Streptomonospora nanhaiensis: one gene and its partner. The protein of the gene in region 2 interacts with the protein of the main gene of each other region in a pairwise test. Links are inferred from orthologs where the notes say so. Each region holds a gene or a part of one and is shown on either strand. Other genes may lie near its edges. The genes, in order: HNR12_RS10075 and sufU.

What was found.
Region 1: the proteins of sufU (region 2) and HNR12_RS10075 interact in binary tests that used the Escherichia coli proteins (3 or more experiments, as listed by UniProt). The link is inferred for Streptomonospora nanhaiensis from one-to-one orthologs.

What each region holds. Positions count from the first base shown.
Region 1 is NZ_JACCFO010000001.1:2,345,142-2,351,562, forward strand. What follows is about bases 1,961-4,778. They hold HNR12_RS10075 (cysteine desulfurase family protein), read right to left. Parts: upstream 4,049-4,778; coding sequence 2,873-4,048; downstream 1,961-2,872. Other genes in these bases: HNR12_RS10070 (DUF695 domain-containing protein), read left to right, coding at 1,961-2,842; HNR12_RS10080 (electron transfer flavoprotein subunit alpha/FixB family protein), read right to left, coding at 4,232-4,778. Also shown: HNR12_RS10060 (DedA family protein), read right to left, coding at 1-328; tRNA 2-thiouridine(34) synthase MnmA, read right to left, coding at 447-1,538; more of HNR12_RS10070, read left to right, coding at 1,664-1,960; more of HNR12_RS10080, read right to left, coding at 4,779-5,176; HNR12_RS10085 (electron transfer flavoprotein subunit beta/FixA family protein), read right to left, coding at 5,206-5,985; HNR12_RS10090 (serine/threonine-protein kinase), read right to left, coding at 6,233-6,421. UniProt on the Escherichia coli protein: Master enzyme that delivers sulfur to a number of partners involved in Fe-S cluster assembly, tRNA modification or cofactor biosynthesis. Catalyzes the removal of elemental sulfur from cysteine to produce alanine.
Region 2 is NZ_JACCFO010000001.1:22,637-29,048, reverse strand. What follows is about bases 2,310-5,118. They hold sufU (Fe-S cluster assembly sulfur transfer protein SufU), read right to left. Parts: upstream 4,050-5,118; coding sequence 3,570-4,049; downstream 2,310-3,569. Other genes in these bases: HNR12_RS00080 (cysteine desulfurase), read right to left, coding at 4,067-5,118; HNR12_RS00090 (metal-sulfur cluster assembly factor), read right to left, coding at 3,220-3,573; HNR12_RS00095 (hypothetical protein), read left to right, coding at 2,310-3,100. In the rest of the region: HNR12_RS00100 (SseB family protein), read left to right, coding at 190-630; more of HNR12_RS00095, read left to right, coding at 1,016-2,309; more of HNR12_RS00080, read right to left, coding at 5,119-5,356; Fe-S cluster assembly ATPase SufC, read right to left, coding at 5,353-6,120; HNR12_RS00070 (non-heme iron oxygenase ferredoxin subunit), read right to left, coding at 6,128-6,412. UniProt on the Escherichia coli protein: A scaffold on which IscS assembles Fe-S clusters. Exists as 2 interconverting forms, a structured (S) and disordered (D) form. The D-state is the preferred substrate for IscS.

The DNA of each region.
Region 1 (6,421 bases), 2.3 Mb from region 2 along the record:
AGACGGCCGCCCACCCGGCGCAGCCGGGCAGCATGGCCACCAGGTAGCGCACGAACGACATGCGCATCGCCCCGGCCGCCAGGTGGATGGCGGTCTGGAAGCCCACGGTGGCGTAGGAGAGGGTGACCACGGGCGGCCCGAAGCGGTTGATCAGCGACTCGGCCCGCTCCAGGCGGTCGCCGAGCCGCCGGCCGGCGGGCGAGCGGTGCAGCCCGATCCCCAGGCCGCGGCCGATCCAGTAGGTGGCCTGGGTGCGGGCGAAGACGATGGCGAAGAGGGCGGCGTAGACGATCCAGAAGGGCCGGCCGTCCAGGAACCCGTACTCCATCGCACCCCTCCGCACACGGATCAGGCAACCATGCTATGCCTTACCTAACCTGTACGGAGGTCGGCGGCGGCGAATTGTGGCCGACCAGACCCCGCCCGCGCCGGGCGCCGGTGGCGCGCTAGACCGGGGAGTCCTGCCTGCGGCGGGCGGTGGCCGCGATGGTGCCCGACCCCAGCACGGTGTCGCCGTGCTCGCCGCCGTACAGAACGGCGGCCTGGCCCGCCGCCACCCCGGTGGCCGGCTCGTCCAGCTCGATCACCAGCCGGCCGTCGCGCTCCACCGCGCGGCAGCCGTAGACCTCGCCGTGGGCGCGCAGCTGCACCCGGCAGGCGGTGGGCTCGGTCAGCGGCGCGCAGCCGCTCCACACCGGGCGCTCGGCGGTGATCTCGTCGACCTTGAGGGAGTCGCGCGGGCCCACCGTGACCGTGTTGTTCACCGGCTCGATGGACAGCACGTAGCGGCGCTTGACGGCGCCCCCCAGGTTGAGGCCCTTGCGCTGGCCCACCGTGAACGTGTGCGCGCCCTGGTGGGTGCCCAGCACGGCGCCGGACTCGTCCTTGATGGGGCCGGGCTCCCCGCCCAGCCGGTCGTTGAGGAATCCGGCGGTGTCGCCGTCGGCGATGAAGCAGATGTCGTGGCTGTCGGGCTTGTCGGCCACCGCCAGCCCGCGCCGCTCGGCCTCGGCCCGGACCTCGACCTTGGTGCAGTCGCCCAGCGGGAACATGGCGTGCGCCACCTGCTCGCGGGTGAGCACGCCCAGCACGTAGGACTGGTCCTTGCCGAGGTCGACGCTGCGCCGCAGCCGGCCGTCGACCTTGCGGACGTGGTGGCCGGTGCACACGGCGTCGAAGCCCAGCGCGATCGCGCGGTCCAGCACCGCCGCGAACTTGATCTTCTCGTTGCAGCGCAGGCACGGGTTGGGGGTGCGGCCCGCGGCGTACTCGGCGACGAAGTCGCTCACCACGTCGCGGTCGAACTCCTCGGCCATGTCCCACACGTAGAAGGGGATGCCGATGACGTCGGCCGCGCGGCGGGCGTCGCGGGAGTCCTCGACCGTGCAGCAGCCGCGCGCGCCGCTGCGGTAGGACTGCGGGTTCTTGGAGAGGGCCAGGTGGACGCCGGTGACGTCGTGGCCGGCCTCGGCCGCGCGGGCGGCGGCCACGGCGGAGTCGACGCCGCCGGACATGGCGGCCAGTACGCGCAGAGTCATAGCGCCTCCCAGCCTATGTCCTGGCGGGCACCCGCCTCGACAGGGTTTCGCCGGGCCGCGCCCCGCCCGCGCCGCGCGGGGACCTTCTGGCGCGCCCGCCGCGGCGTTCTGCGAAAATCAGGGCCATGGCTCTGTTCCGTCGCCGCCGCTCTCAGCAGTCCGAATCCGCCGTCGCCGTGGACGAGTTCTGGCGCCAGTGGCCGGAGTTCCGGACCGCCCTGGCGGCCTCCGTCGACAACGGCACCCCGCCGCCCGAGGACGTCGCCGAGCGGGTGTCCCAGGCGGTGGCGCGGATCCACCCCGACCTCAACTGGGAGGTCTCCACGGCGCCGCGCGACGCCGACTCCGGGCTGGGCGGGCTGGGCGACCTCGGGCTCGACGACGACACCGACCCCGGGCGGCTGATGGCGCGCATGGCGGCGCTGGACGACCCCCTGGCCTCGCTGGAGAACGGCTCCACGCACGCGCTGGTGCTCACCGCCGGGCCCGACGACCAGGCGCGGGTGCTCACCGAGCGCTGGGCGCGGGCGGCGCCCGAGGAGCCCGGCTGGCGGTTCTTCCCCGCGCTGCCGGCCGACCCCGAGCGCCTGGGCCGCACGACGCGCTGGGACGACCACGAGTTCGACCTCGCGCACAGCAGCGTGTCCATGCGCGTCGACCAGCGGCGCAGCAAGGTCGAGGTGGGGGTCTACCACCCCGACTTCATGTTCGTGTCCGAGGAGACCCGCGCCGGGCTGGCCGACCACGTGGTGATGCTGGCGCTGGGCGAGGACGACTACGTGCGCTGGGTGGGCCGGACCGAGCCGCTGGTGGAGAAGCCGCTGGACCCGCTGCCGCCCACCTCCATCCCCTCGGTCGTGAGCCAGCTCTCCGGCGCGCTGGGCGGCTGGGTGACCCTCCAGGGCCGGGTGCCGCTGCGCGGCGTGATCGAGATCGCGGTGCGCCACCCGCTGCACCGCCGCGACTTCCCGGCGCTCACCCTCTACGCCCACGTGGTGCTGCCCTACGCCGCCAGCGACGGCGACCGGCTGCCCACCGAGCCCTCCACCACAGCGCTGGAGGAGTTCGCCACCGGGCTGCGCACGCTGCTGGGCGACAACGGCGCCCTACTGGCCCAGCAGACCGCGGGCGGCCAGCGGCAGTTCTACTTCTACATCGACCCCGACTCCGGGGTGATGGCCGACTTCGAGGCGGCCGTGCGCGACTGGGGCGAGGGCCGCGCGGTGGTGCAGAGCCGGCTCGACCCCGAGTGGCAGACCATCGAGCAGCTGCTGCGGCCCATCCGGGGGCAGCTGGAGCGCTGATCGGGCCCGCCCCCGGCCGCCGGGGGCGGCTCAGGCGGCGCGGCGCTTGCGGCGGGCCGCCCGCGCGCGCTCGACCACGGGGCCGATCGCCTCGCCCAGCGCGGCGATGTCGGCCGGGCCGGAGCCGTGCCCCAGCGAGAACCGCAGCGAGCTGCGCGCGGTCTCGGCGTCGGCGCCCATGGCCAGCAGCACGTGGCTGGCCTGCGCCACCCCGGCCGAGCACGCCGACCCCGTGGAGCACGCGATCCCGCGCGCGTCCAGCAGCATCAGCAGGGCGTCGCCCTCGCAGCCGGGGAAGGACAGGTGCGCGATCCCGGGCAGGCGCTCGGTGGGGTGGCCGTTGAGGACGGCGTCGGGCACGTGCTCGCGCACCGCCGCCACCAGGGAGTCGCGCAGCCGGGCCAGGTGGCGGGCGTGGGCGGCGCGTTCGGCCGCCGCCAGCCGCAGCGCCGTGGCGAACCCGCGCAGCAGCGGGGTCATCAGCGTGCCCGAGCGCAGCTCGCGCTCCTGACCGCCGCCGTGCAGCACGGGGGTGGGCTCCACGCCGCGCGCCAGCACCAGGGCGCCCACGCCCACGGGCCCGCCGATCTTGTGCGCGCTGACGGTCAGCGCGGAGGCCCCGGACTCGGCGAAGGACACCGGCTGGGTGCCCACCGCCTGCACCGCGTCGCTGTGGAAGGGGATGCCGTACTCGCGGGCCACCGCGGCCAGCTCGGCCACCGGCTGGAGGGTGCCGACCTCGTTGTTGGCCCACATCACCGACACCAGGGCGACGTCGTCGGGGTCGCGCTCGATGGCGGCGCGCAGCGCCTCGGGCGCCACGCGGCCGTGGCGGTCGACCGGGACCTCCTCGTAGACGGCGCCCTGGTGGTCGGCCATCCAGCGGGCGGGGTCGAGCGCCGCGTGGTGCTCCACCGCGCTGACGAGGATGCGCCGGCGGCGGGGGGACTCCTGGGCGCGGGCCCAGTACAGGCCCTTGACGGCGAGGTTGTCGGCCTCGGTGCCCCCGGCGGTGAACACCACCTCGTTGGGGGCGCAGCCGAGGGAGTCGGCGATGCTCTCGCGCGCCTCCTCGACCGCGCGGCGGGCGCGGCGCCCCGCGCCGTGCAGCGAGGAGGGGTTTCCGAGGTGGCCGAACTCCTCCGTCATGTCCGCGACTACCTCGGGACGGACGGCGGTGGTGGCGGCGTGATCCAGGTACACCATGGCGGTGTCCAGCATACGGCGGCGCGCCGGGTGCGCTCGGCCGCGCCCCGGCCTAGGGGCACCCCCGCGCCCGGCGGGGCGCCGCGGTCCCGGTCGGCGGGCCCCGGACGCGCCGCGGCCCCGGGCGGCGGACGCCTCCCGGGGCCGTGCGGGCGCCGTGGGCGGACGCGCCGCCCGCGGCGCTCACCTGCGCTTGTTGATCTCCTCGGTGAGCTGCGGCGCCACCGTGTGGAGGTCGCCGACCACGCCGAAGTCGGCCAGCTCGAAGATCGGGGCCTCGGGGTCCTTGTTGACCGCGACGATGTTCTTCGAGGTCTGCATGCCGGCCCGGTGCTGGATCGCGCCGGAGATGCCCAGGGCGACGTAGAGGTTGGGGCTGACGGTCTTGCCGGTCTGGCCGACCTGGAACTGGTTGGGGTACCAGCCGGAGTCGACCGCGGCGCGCGAGGCGCCCACGGCGGCGCCGAGGGCGTCGGCCAGGTTCTCCACGACGGAGAAGTCGTCGGAGCCCACGCCGCGTCCGCCGGAGACCACGATCGCGGCCTCGGTCAGCTCCGGGCGGGCGCCCTTCTCCTGCACCACGCGCTCGACCACGCGGGCGGCGGTGGCGGCGGCCGACAGCTCCACGGCGACCTGCTCGACCTCGGCCTGGGCCGGGGCGGGCTCGGCCGGCACGGAGTTGGGCCGCACCGCGACGACGGGCACGCCCGTGCGCACCTTGGCGTGGGTGACCACGGCGCCGCCGAAGACGCTGTGCTCGGCCACGAGGTCGGCCGTGAGGTCGACCACGTCGGTGAGCACGCCCGAGCCGAGCTTCACGGCGGTGCGGCCGGCGACCTCCTTGTTCTCGGGGGTGGCCGAGACGAGGACGGCCGCGGCGGACTTCTCCTGGGCGAGCTTGGCCAGCAGCTCGGCCTTGGGGGCCACCACGTAGTCGTTCAGCTCGGCGGAGGCGGCGTAGACCTTGACCGCGCCGAACTCGGCGAGCCGGGCCTGGGCGGCCTCGGCGCCGTCACCGATCCAGACCGCCGCGGGCTCGCCGACACGGCGGGCGGCCGTCAGCAGCTCGGTGGTGACCTTCTTGACCTCACCGTCGACGTGGTCGACGAGGACGAGGACTTCAGCCATGTCAGTCAATCCTTCCTGTCTCGCCGGACCTACACGAACTTCTTCTCGGCGAGGAAGTCGGCGGCCTTGACGCCGCCGTCGCCCTCGTCCTTGATCACGGTGCCGGCGGCGCGCGGCGGGGCCGGCGCGAAGTCGACGGTCTCGGTGGCGGCGTTGGCCAGGCCCACCAGGGCGGTGTCGATGCCGGCGTCGGCGGCGCTGAGCTTGGCGACCGGCTTCTTCTTGGCCTGCATGATGAGCTTGAACGACGGGTAGCGCGGCTCGTTGATCTTCTCGACGACCGACACCACGGCCGGGAGCTGCGCCTCGACCACGTCGTAGCCGTAGTCGGTGGCGCGCTGGATCTTGATGGCCCGGCCGTCGACCTCGACCTTGCCGGCGAGGGTGAGCTGCGGCAGGCCCAGGTACTCGGCCAGCGCCGCGCCGACGATGCCGGTGCGGGCGTCGGTGGACTCCGAGCCCAGCACGACGAGGTCGTACTCCAGCGTGCCCAGCGCCTTGGACAGGGCGTAGGCGGTCTGGAGGGCGTCGGAGCCGTGCAGCGCGTCGTCCACGAGGTGGACGGCCTTGTCGGCGCCCATGGACAGGGCCTTGCGGATGGAGTCGGTGGCCTGGTCGGGTCCCATCGTCAGGATGGTGACCTCGCCGCCGTGCTTCTCCTTGAGGAGCAGCGCCTCCTCGATGGCGTACTCGTCCAGCTCGTTGATGACGCCGTCCGACGCCGCGCGGTCCAGCGTGTTGTCATCGGACGAGAGCTTGCGCTCGGTCGCCGTGTCCGGGACCTGCTTGACCAAAACGACAATATTCATGGCCGGTGGCCGACCTCCCCTGCACTCATGCGTCGCCCACTCGGACGGCGCGGACGCCTGGCGCGTCCGTGGCCCCTAAGGGTGCCAAATGCAATCGATGCCATCGGGTGGCGGGGCGGCGTTCACGTCACGCCTCCCGCCTGCGTACTCTGCTTTCCACCCCGATGTTACTGGCTGGTAGCACTCGGGGCGAACCCGACCCGCCCCCTGGCGGCGCGGGGCGCCGAAGGCCCCGCGCGCGGGGGTGTCAGCCGCCGAACAGCGCCCAGTTGGAGGGGCCGCCCGGAATGAGCCAGTAGGAGTGCGCGCCCAGGCCGTAGGACAGCACCAGCAGCGCCAGCAGCACCGGCACCACGATCGCGCCCCAGTAGACGTAGGTGTTGCGCACGGCGATGCCCTCGATGGTGGATCGGGCCTGGCGCATGGCGCCGCGGCC
Region 2 (6,412 bases):
GGCCCTCGCCAGGGTGCGGAGGGACCGGCGGGTCCAGGGGGCCCGGCAGGTGTCAACAGGCAGGTGCGAGGGTAGAGCGTGCCCGACAAGCATACCTCCGCACCCGTCGGCACGCCCGCCGCAGGCCGGGACCCGGTCCGCGCGCCGGCGGCCCGGAGGCCGCGCCATCCCGTTGAGGAGCGTTTTTCGATGAGCACCGGCAACGAGAACCCCGCGCCCGCCGCGCAGCCGGCCTTCCCGGCCAACGAGGTCGAGTCGGCCCTGCAGCGGGCGCTGGAGCACTCGCGGGCCGCCGAGGGCGACAGCGGACCGGTCGACCCCGCGCCGATCACCGACTTCCTGGCGGCGCTGCGCGAGGCCCAGGTGTGGATCCCGCTGCCGCAGGGCTCGGGCACCCAGGAGGACGGCTCGGTGGCGCTGCCCACGCTGGAGGTCGAGGGGGCGCCGTTCATCCCGGTGTTCACCTCGATGGAGCAGTTGGGGGCGCGCAGCGGCGACCTGCCCTACACGGTGCTGGCGGCGCGCGAACTGGCCGGCGCGATGCCCGAGGGGGTCGGCCTGGCGCTGAACCCGGGCAACGAGGCCAGCGTGCCGCTGTACCCCGCCACGGTGGCCGTGCTGGCGCGGTGAGCGCCTCGGACCCCGCCCGGATAGCACAGGCGCGCGCCTCCGGCCAGTCCGGGAGGGCGGCCGGAAGCGGCCGGAAAAGGTAATCCAGCTCACTTTTTTCTGCTTTTCCGGCAAACGACGCGTTCGACACTCCGGGCGGGGCGGGGCATCCGGCACCGGTCCGCTGCGCGTACGCTCGGTGTTCACCGGAGTCGGCACTATCCAACCGGGCCGCCCGCACGTACGATCACCGGGGAGTACGGCGCTCCGCGCCGCCGCAGCCTCCCCGGCGCCCGGCGGCCGGGCGCCCGGCCCCCGAGAAGTACACGTAGTGTTAAGCGAACGACATGCCCGTGCGGTCGCCCCACCCGCGGGCCGGATGCCCGGAGGTCGAGGTCTGCCGCAGATGAACGCCGTCTCCCCGATCTGCCTCACCGACCTCGTCCCCGCCCTGCGGTGGAGCGATCCCGCGGCCGTGGGCCCCGTCCTGCGCCATGCCCGGCTCATCGAGGGCTGGTGGAACTCCCTGCCGCTGACCCGCGTGCTCGACATCGCCGGCGCCACGTGGCTGGCGCACTCCCTGGCCCGCCTGGCCGCCGAGCAGTGGGGCCACCTGGAACTGGGCGAGTTCCTGCCCACGCTGCGCGCCGAGGACGTCGACCTCGACGACATCGCCGAACCCGTGCGCGGCGCGCTGCTGGCCACAGCCGGCAGCTGGGAGCGCCTGGTGTCGGCCACCCCCGCCGCCGTCGCCGCCTGGGGCCTGCCCGAGTCCTGCGGGCCGATCGACGTCATCAGCACCGCCACCTGGCGCGCGGTGAACCCCTTCGCCCGCGAGCAGGGCCGCATGCCCGCGCCCTCGCCCGCCCTGATGGTCGAGGCCGTGCGCACGCTGGCCAACTGGCTGCCCGCCTCGGCGCCCGAGCACGTGCACAGCGCCCTGGCCTACCTGACCTCGGCCACCGGCGCCGACGCCGACGAGGCCGACACCGCCGCCGAGCCCCCGCCGCCGCAGAGTCCGGCCACCCGGGCCATCCGCACGCTGCGGGCGCTGCGCGCCCAGCGCGACGAGGAGGCCCGCGCCGCCGCCGAGGCCGATGCCGCCGCCGCGTCCGAGCCGGCCGCCCCCGCCGCGGGCGCCGCCCGCGCGCTGCGCCGCCCGGCCTTCGGCCCGCCCAAGGGGGCGCGCGGCCCGGCCGAGCGCGAACTGGGCCGCCACCCGCTGGTGGACCTGCTGGAGGAGCTGCTGCGCACCTGGACCGAGGTGGAGCGCACGGTGGCCGCCGAGCGGCTGTTCGCCACCGACCCCATCAGCATCCGGCTGCTGGCCGACCAGATCAACGTGGACCTGCGCGACATCCGCAACGCCCAGCGCACGGTCGAGGAGCGGCTGCTGCAGTGGCTCAGCTCGCCCGGCGGCGCGCCGCTGACCAAGCACATGCGCGAACTGTCGGAGCAGCTGGGCGCGGCCACCACCGTGGACCACGTCATCAGCGCCCACCCCGACCACCCCGTCGAGGTGCCCTCGCTGGGCGCCCCGCTGTGGCGGGTGGTGATCACCCTGTTCACCGACCGCCGCCTGCACAACGGCTGGCTGGTGGCCGACGACCCCCACCGGATGCGCTGGCAGACCCGCGAGCTGCTGGGCGACGCCCCCAGCCTCACCGACGCCACCCTGCGGCTGGGCCGGATCGGCATCCGCCAGCAGGCGGTGCGGGCCTGGCTGCTGAGCACGCCGGGGGTGTCCATCCGCGACGGCCATGTGCTGGTGGACCCCACCATCCCCGTGGAGGCCCCGCCGCCGGGCTCGGGCGGCTCCTACGGCAGCCACTCCGACCCCGTCCTCGAGGCCGGGGGCACCACCACCGCCAACGGGCTGCCCATCCGGCGCCGCCCGGGCACCGAGGCGCCCCGGCCCGAGCACGAGGACCGGCCGGCCCCGCCCGAGCCGCCGCGCGTGGCCGCCTCGGCGCGCTGCTTCCGCGCGCCCGACGGCCGCTGGTGGCACCGGGTGGACGTCACCGCCGACCACCTCAACGGCGCGCCGGTGACCGTGCCGCCCGGCTACGCCACCCACCTGGGGCTGCAGCCGGGCCGCCTGCTGTGCCTGACCGCGCCCGGGGCCGACCTGCTGGTGCTGGTCTGGCGCGACCAGCCGGCGTTCGACTCCCTGCGCCCGCTGCTGCGGCGGCTGTCGGTGCAGCCGGGCGACCGGGTGTTCATCACCGTCAACGGCGACCGGCTCGACGCCCGCCGGCTGCCGGCCGCCGACATGAGCGGGCACTCCCCCACCGGCCGGGCACTGCACCTGATCGGCTACACCGCGCCGGCGCCCACCGACGAGGCGCTGAAGATCCTGGCGCGGCGCATCAGCGAGGACGGCGACGACTCCCAGGCCGGCGACCCGCACGCGCTGCTGGAGGCGCTGACCCGGCGCGGCGACACCGACATCGCCCAGGAGCTGCGCCCGGTGCTGATGACCACGTCCTGACCGGGGTTCCGCGGGGCCGCGCGGCCCCGCCCCTCCCGGGAAACGCCGACGGGGGCCGGAGCGCGTGCGCTCCGGCCCCCGTGGCGGTTTGGCGCCCGGCGGCCGCCGGGCGGTGCGGCTCAGACGTTGAAGCCGAGCATCCGCAGCTGGTCGCGGCCGTCGTCGGTGATCTTGTCCGGACCCCACGGCGGCATCCAGACCCAGTTGATCTTGACGTCGCGCTCGAACTCGTCCAGCGCGGAGTTGGCCTGGTCCTCGATGACGTCGGTCAGCGGGCAGGCCGCGCTGGTCAGCGTCATGTCCAGGGTGATGGTGCCGCCGTCGACGTTGACCCCGTAGAGCAGGCCGAGGTCGACCACGTTGACCCCCAGCTCGGGGTCGATGACGTCCTTCAACGCCTCGCTGATCTCCTCGATCAGCGCCTCGTCGCCGGTGGGCTCCGGCGCGGTGGCGGTGGAGTCCTGCTCGGTCATGAGGCGCCCTCCTTCTCCGTTTCCAGGGACTGGGCGGTCGCGTCCTTCCACGCCATCCAGGCGAGCAGGGCGCACTTGATACGGGCAGGGTATTTGGAGACCCCGGCGAAGGCCACCGCGTCCTCCAGGACGTCCTCGTCGGGCTCGCCCTGGCCCTTGGAGTGCATCAGCTCGGTGAACTCCGCCAGGACCCGCATGCCGTCGTCGACGGTCCGCCCGATCAGCAGGTCGGTCAGCACCGAGGCGCTGGCCTGGCTGATCGAGCAGCCCATGCTGTCGTAGGAGATGTCGGCGACGGTGGCCGAGCCGTCGAGGCCCTCCCCGGCGGGTTCGAGGCGCACCCGGAGGGTGACCTCGTCGCCGCAGGTGGGGTTGATGTGGTGGGCCTCGCCGTCGTGCGGCTCCCGCAGCCCCTTGTTGTGGGGGTTGCGGTAGTGGTCCAGGATGATCTCCTGGTACATGGCCTCAAGCTGCATGGCGACCTCGTGCCCTTCTAGCGTGCCGCCGCCGTGCCGAAGAACCGCTGGGCGGCCTGGATCCCCTCGGCCAGCGCGTCGATCTCGGCGAAGGTGGTGTAGACGTAGAACGAGGCCCGGGTGGTGGCCACGGTCTCATAGCACCGGTGCAGCGGCCACGCGCAGTGGTGGCCCACCCGCACCTCCACCCCGAGGTCGTCGAGCACCTGGCCGACGTCGTGGGGGTGGATGTCCTCGACCGTGAACGACACCGCCGACCCGCGGTCCGCGGTGTCGGTGGGCCCGATGATCCGCACGCCCGGCAGCGACCCCACCTGCTTGAGCGCGTAGGCCGTGACGGCCTGCTCGTGGGCCAGGACGTTGTCCATGCCCAGCGCGCTGAGGTAGTCGCAGGCCGCGGCCAGGCCGACCGCCTGGGGCGCCATGGGCACCCCGGCCTCGAAGCGCTGCGGCGGGTCGGCCCAGGTGGAGTGGTCGATGTGGACGGTGCCGATCATGGAGCCGCCGGTGATGAACGGCGGCATGCCCGCGAGCAGCTCCTGGCGCCCCCACAGCACGCCGATGCCGTTGGGGCCGAGCATCTTGTGCCCGGAGAACGCCAGGAAGTCCACGCCCAGCTCGGCGACGTCGACCGGCATGTGCGGCACCGACTGCGCGGCGTCGGCCACCACCAGGGCGCCGTGGGCGTGGGCCCGCTCGGCGATGGCGGTGACCGGGTTGACCGTGCCCAGGACGTTGGACTGGTGGGCCAGTGCCACGACCTTGGTGCGCTCGTTGATGAGCGAGTCGATGTCGGAGAGGTCGAGCCGGCCGTCGGGGGTCACCGAGAACCAGCGCAGCGTGGCGCCGGTGCGCTGGCACAGCTGCTGCCAGGGCACCAGGTTGGCGTGGTGCTCCATCTCGGTGACGACGACCTCGTCGCCGGGGCCCACCCGGAAGCGCTCGTAGGCGGGGCCGCTGGTCGCGGCGTTGCTCATGGCGTAGGCGACCAGGTTGATGGCCTCGGTGGCGTTCTTGGTGAACACGACCTCGCCGGTGCGCGCCCCGATGAACGCCGCGATGGTGGCGCGGGCCCGCTCGTAGGCGTCGGTGGCCTCCTCGGCGAGCTGGTGCGCGCCGCGGTGCACCGCCGCGTTGTGGCGTTCGTAGAAGGCGCGTTCGGCGTCGAGGACCTGCCGCGGCTTCTGGGAGGTCGCCCCGGAGTCCAGGTACACCAGCGGGCGCTCGTCGCGGACGGTGCGGGCCAGGATCGGGAAGTCCGCCCGCACCGCCTCGACGTCGAGGCGCCCCAGCTCGCTCGTGGTCACCGGCCCGCGCCCGCCTTCACGAACCGCTCGTAGCCCTCGGCCTCCAGGCGCTCGGCCAGCTCCGGACCGCCGGACTCGGCGATACGGCCGCCGGCGAACACGTGGACGTAGTCGGGGCGCACGTAGTTGAGGATGCGGGTGTAGTGGGTGATCAGCATGACGCCGACGTCGTTGGTCTCGCGGGCGCGGTTGATGCCGGCCGAGACGACCTTGAGGGCGTCGACGTCGAGGCCGGAGTCGGTCTCGTCGAGGATGGCGACCTTGGGCTTGAGCAGCTCCAGCTGGAGGATCTCGTGGCGCTTCTTCTCGCCACCGGAGAAGCCCTCGTTGACGCCGCGGCCGGCGAAGGAGGGGTCGATGGCGAGGTTGCCCATGGCCTCCTGCAGCTCCTTGGAGAACGCGCGGAGCTTGGGTGCCTCGCCGCGCACGGCCGTGACCGAGCTGCGCAGGAAGTTGGACATGGACACGCCGGGGACCTCGACCGGGTACTGCATGGCCAGGAACAGGCCGGCGCGGGCGCGCTCGTCGACGCTCATCTCCAGCACGTTCTCGCCGTCGAGCAGGACCTCGCCCGCGGTGATCTCGTACTTGGGGTGGCCGGCGATCGCGTAGGCCAGGGTGGACTTGCCCGAGCCGTTGGGGCCCATGATGGCGTGGGTCTCGCCGGAGTTGATGGTGAGGTCGACGCCCTTGAGGATCTCCTCGCGCTCCTCGGCGCCGATGAGGACGTCGGCGTGCACACCGCGGATTTCGAACTTGGTCATCTGTGTATCAGCCATTCTCGGTTTCGAGCGAGACGAGCACGTCGTCGCCGTCGATCTGCACTGCGTAGGTGGCCACCGGGCGCGTGGCCGGCGGGTTGATCGGTTTGCCGGAGGCCAGCTCGAAGCAGGAGCCGTGCAGCCAGCACTCGATGGTGCCGTCCTCGACCTCGCCCTCGGAGAGGTTGACCTCGGCGTGGGAGCAGATGTCGCTGATGGCGTAGACCTCGCCCTGGCTGCGCACCACGGCCACCGGGGTCTCGCCGACCTCCACGCCCAGCGCGCCCTCCTCGGG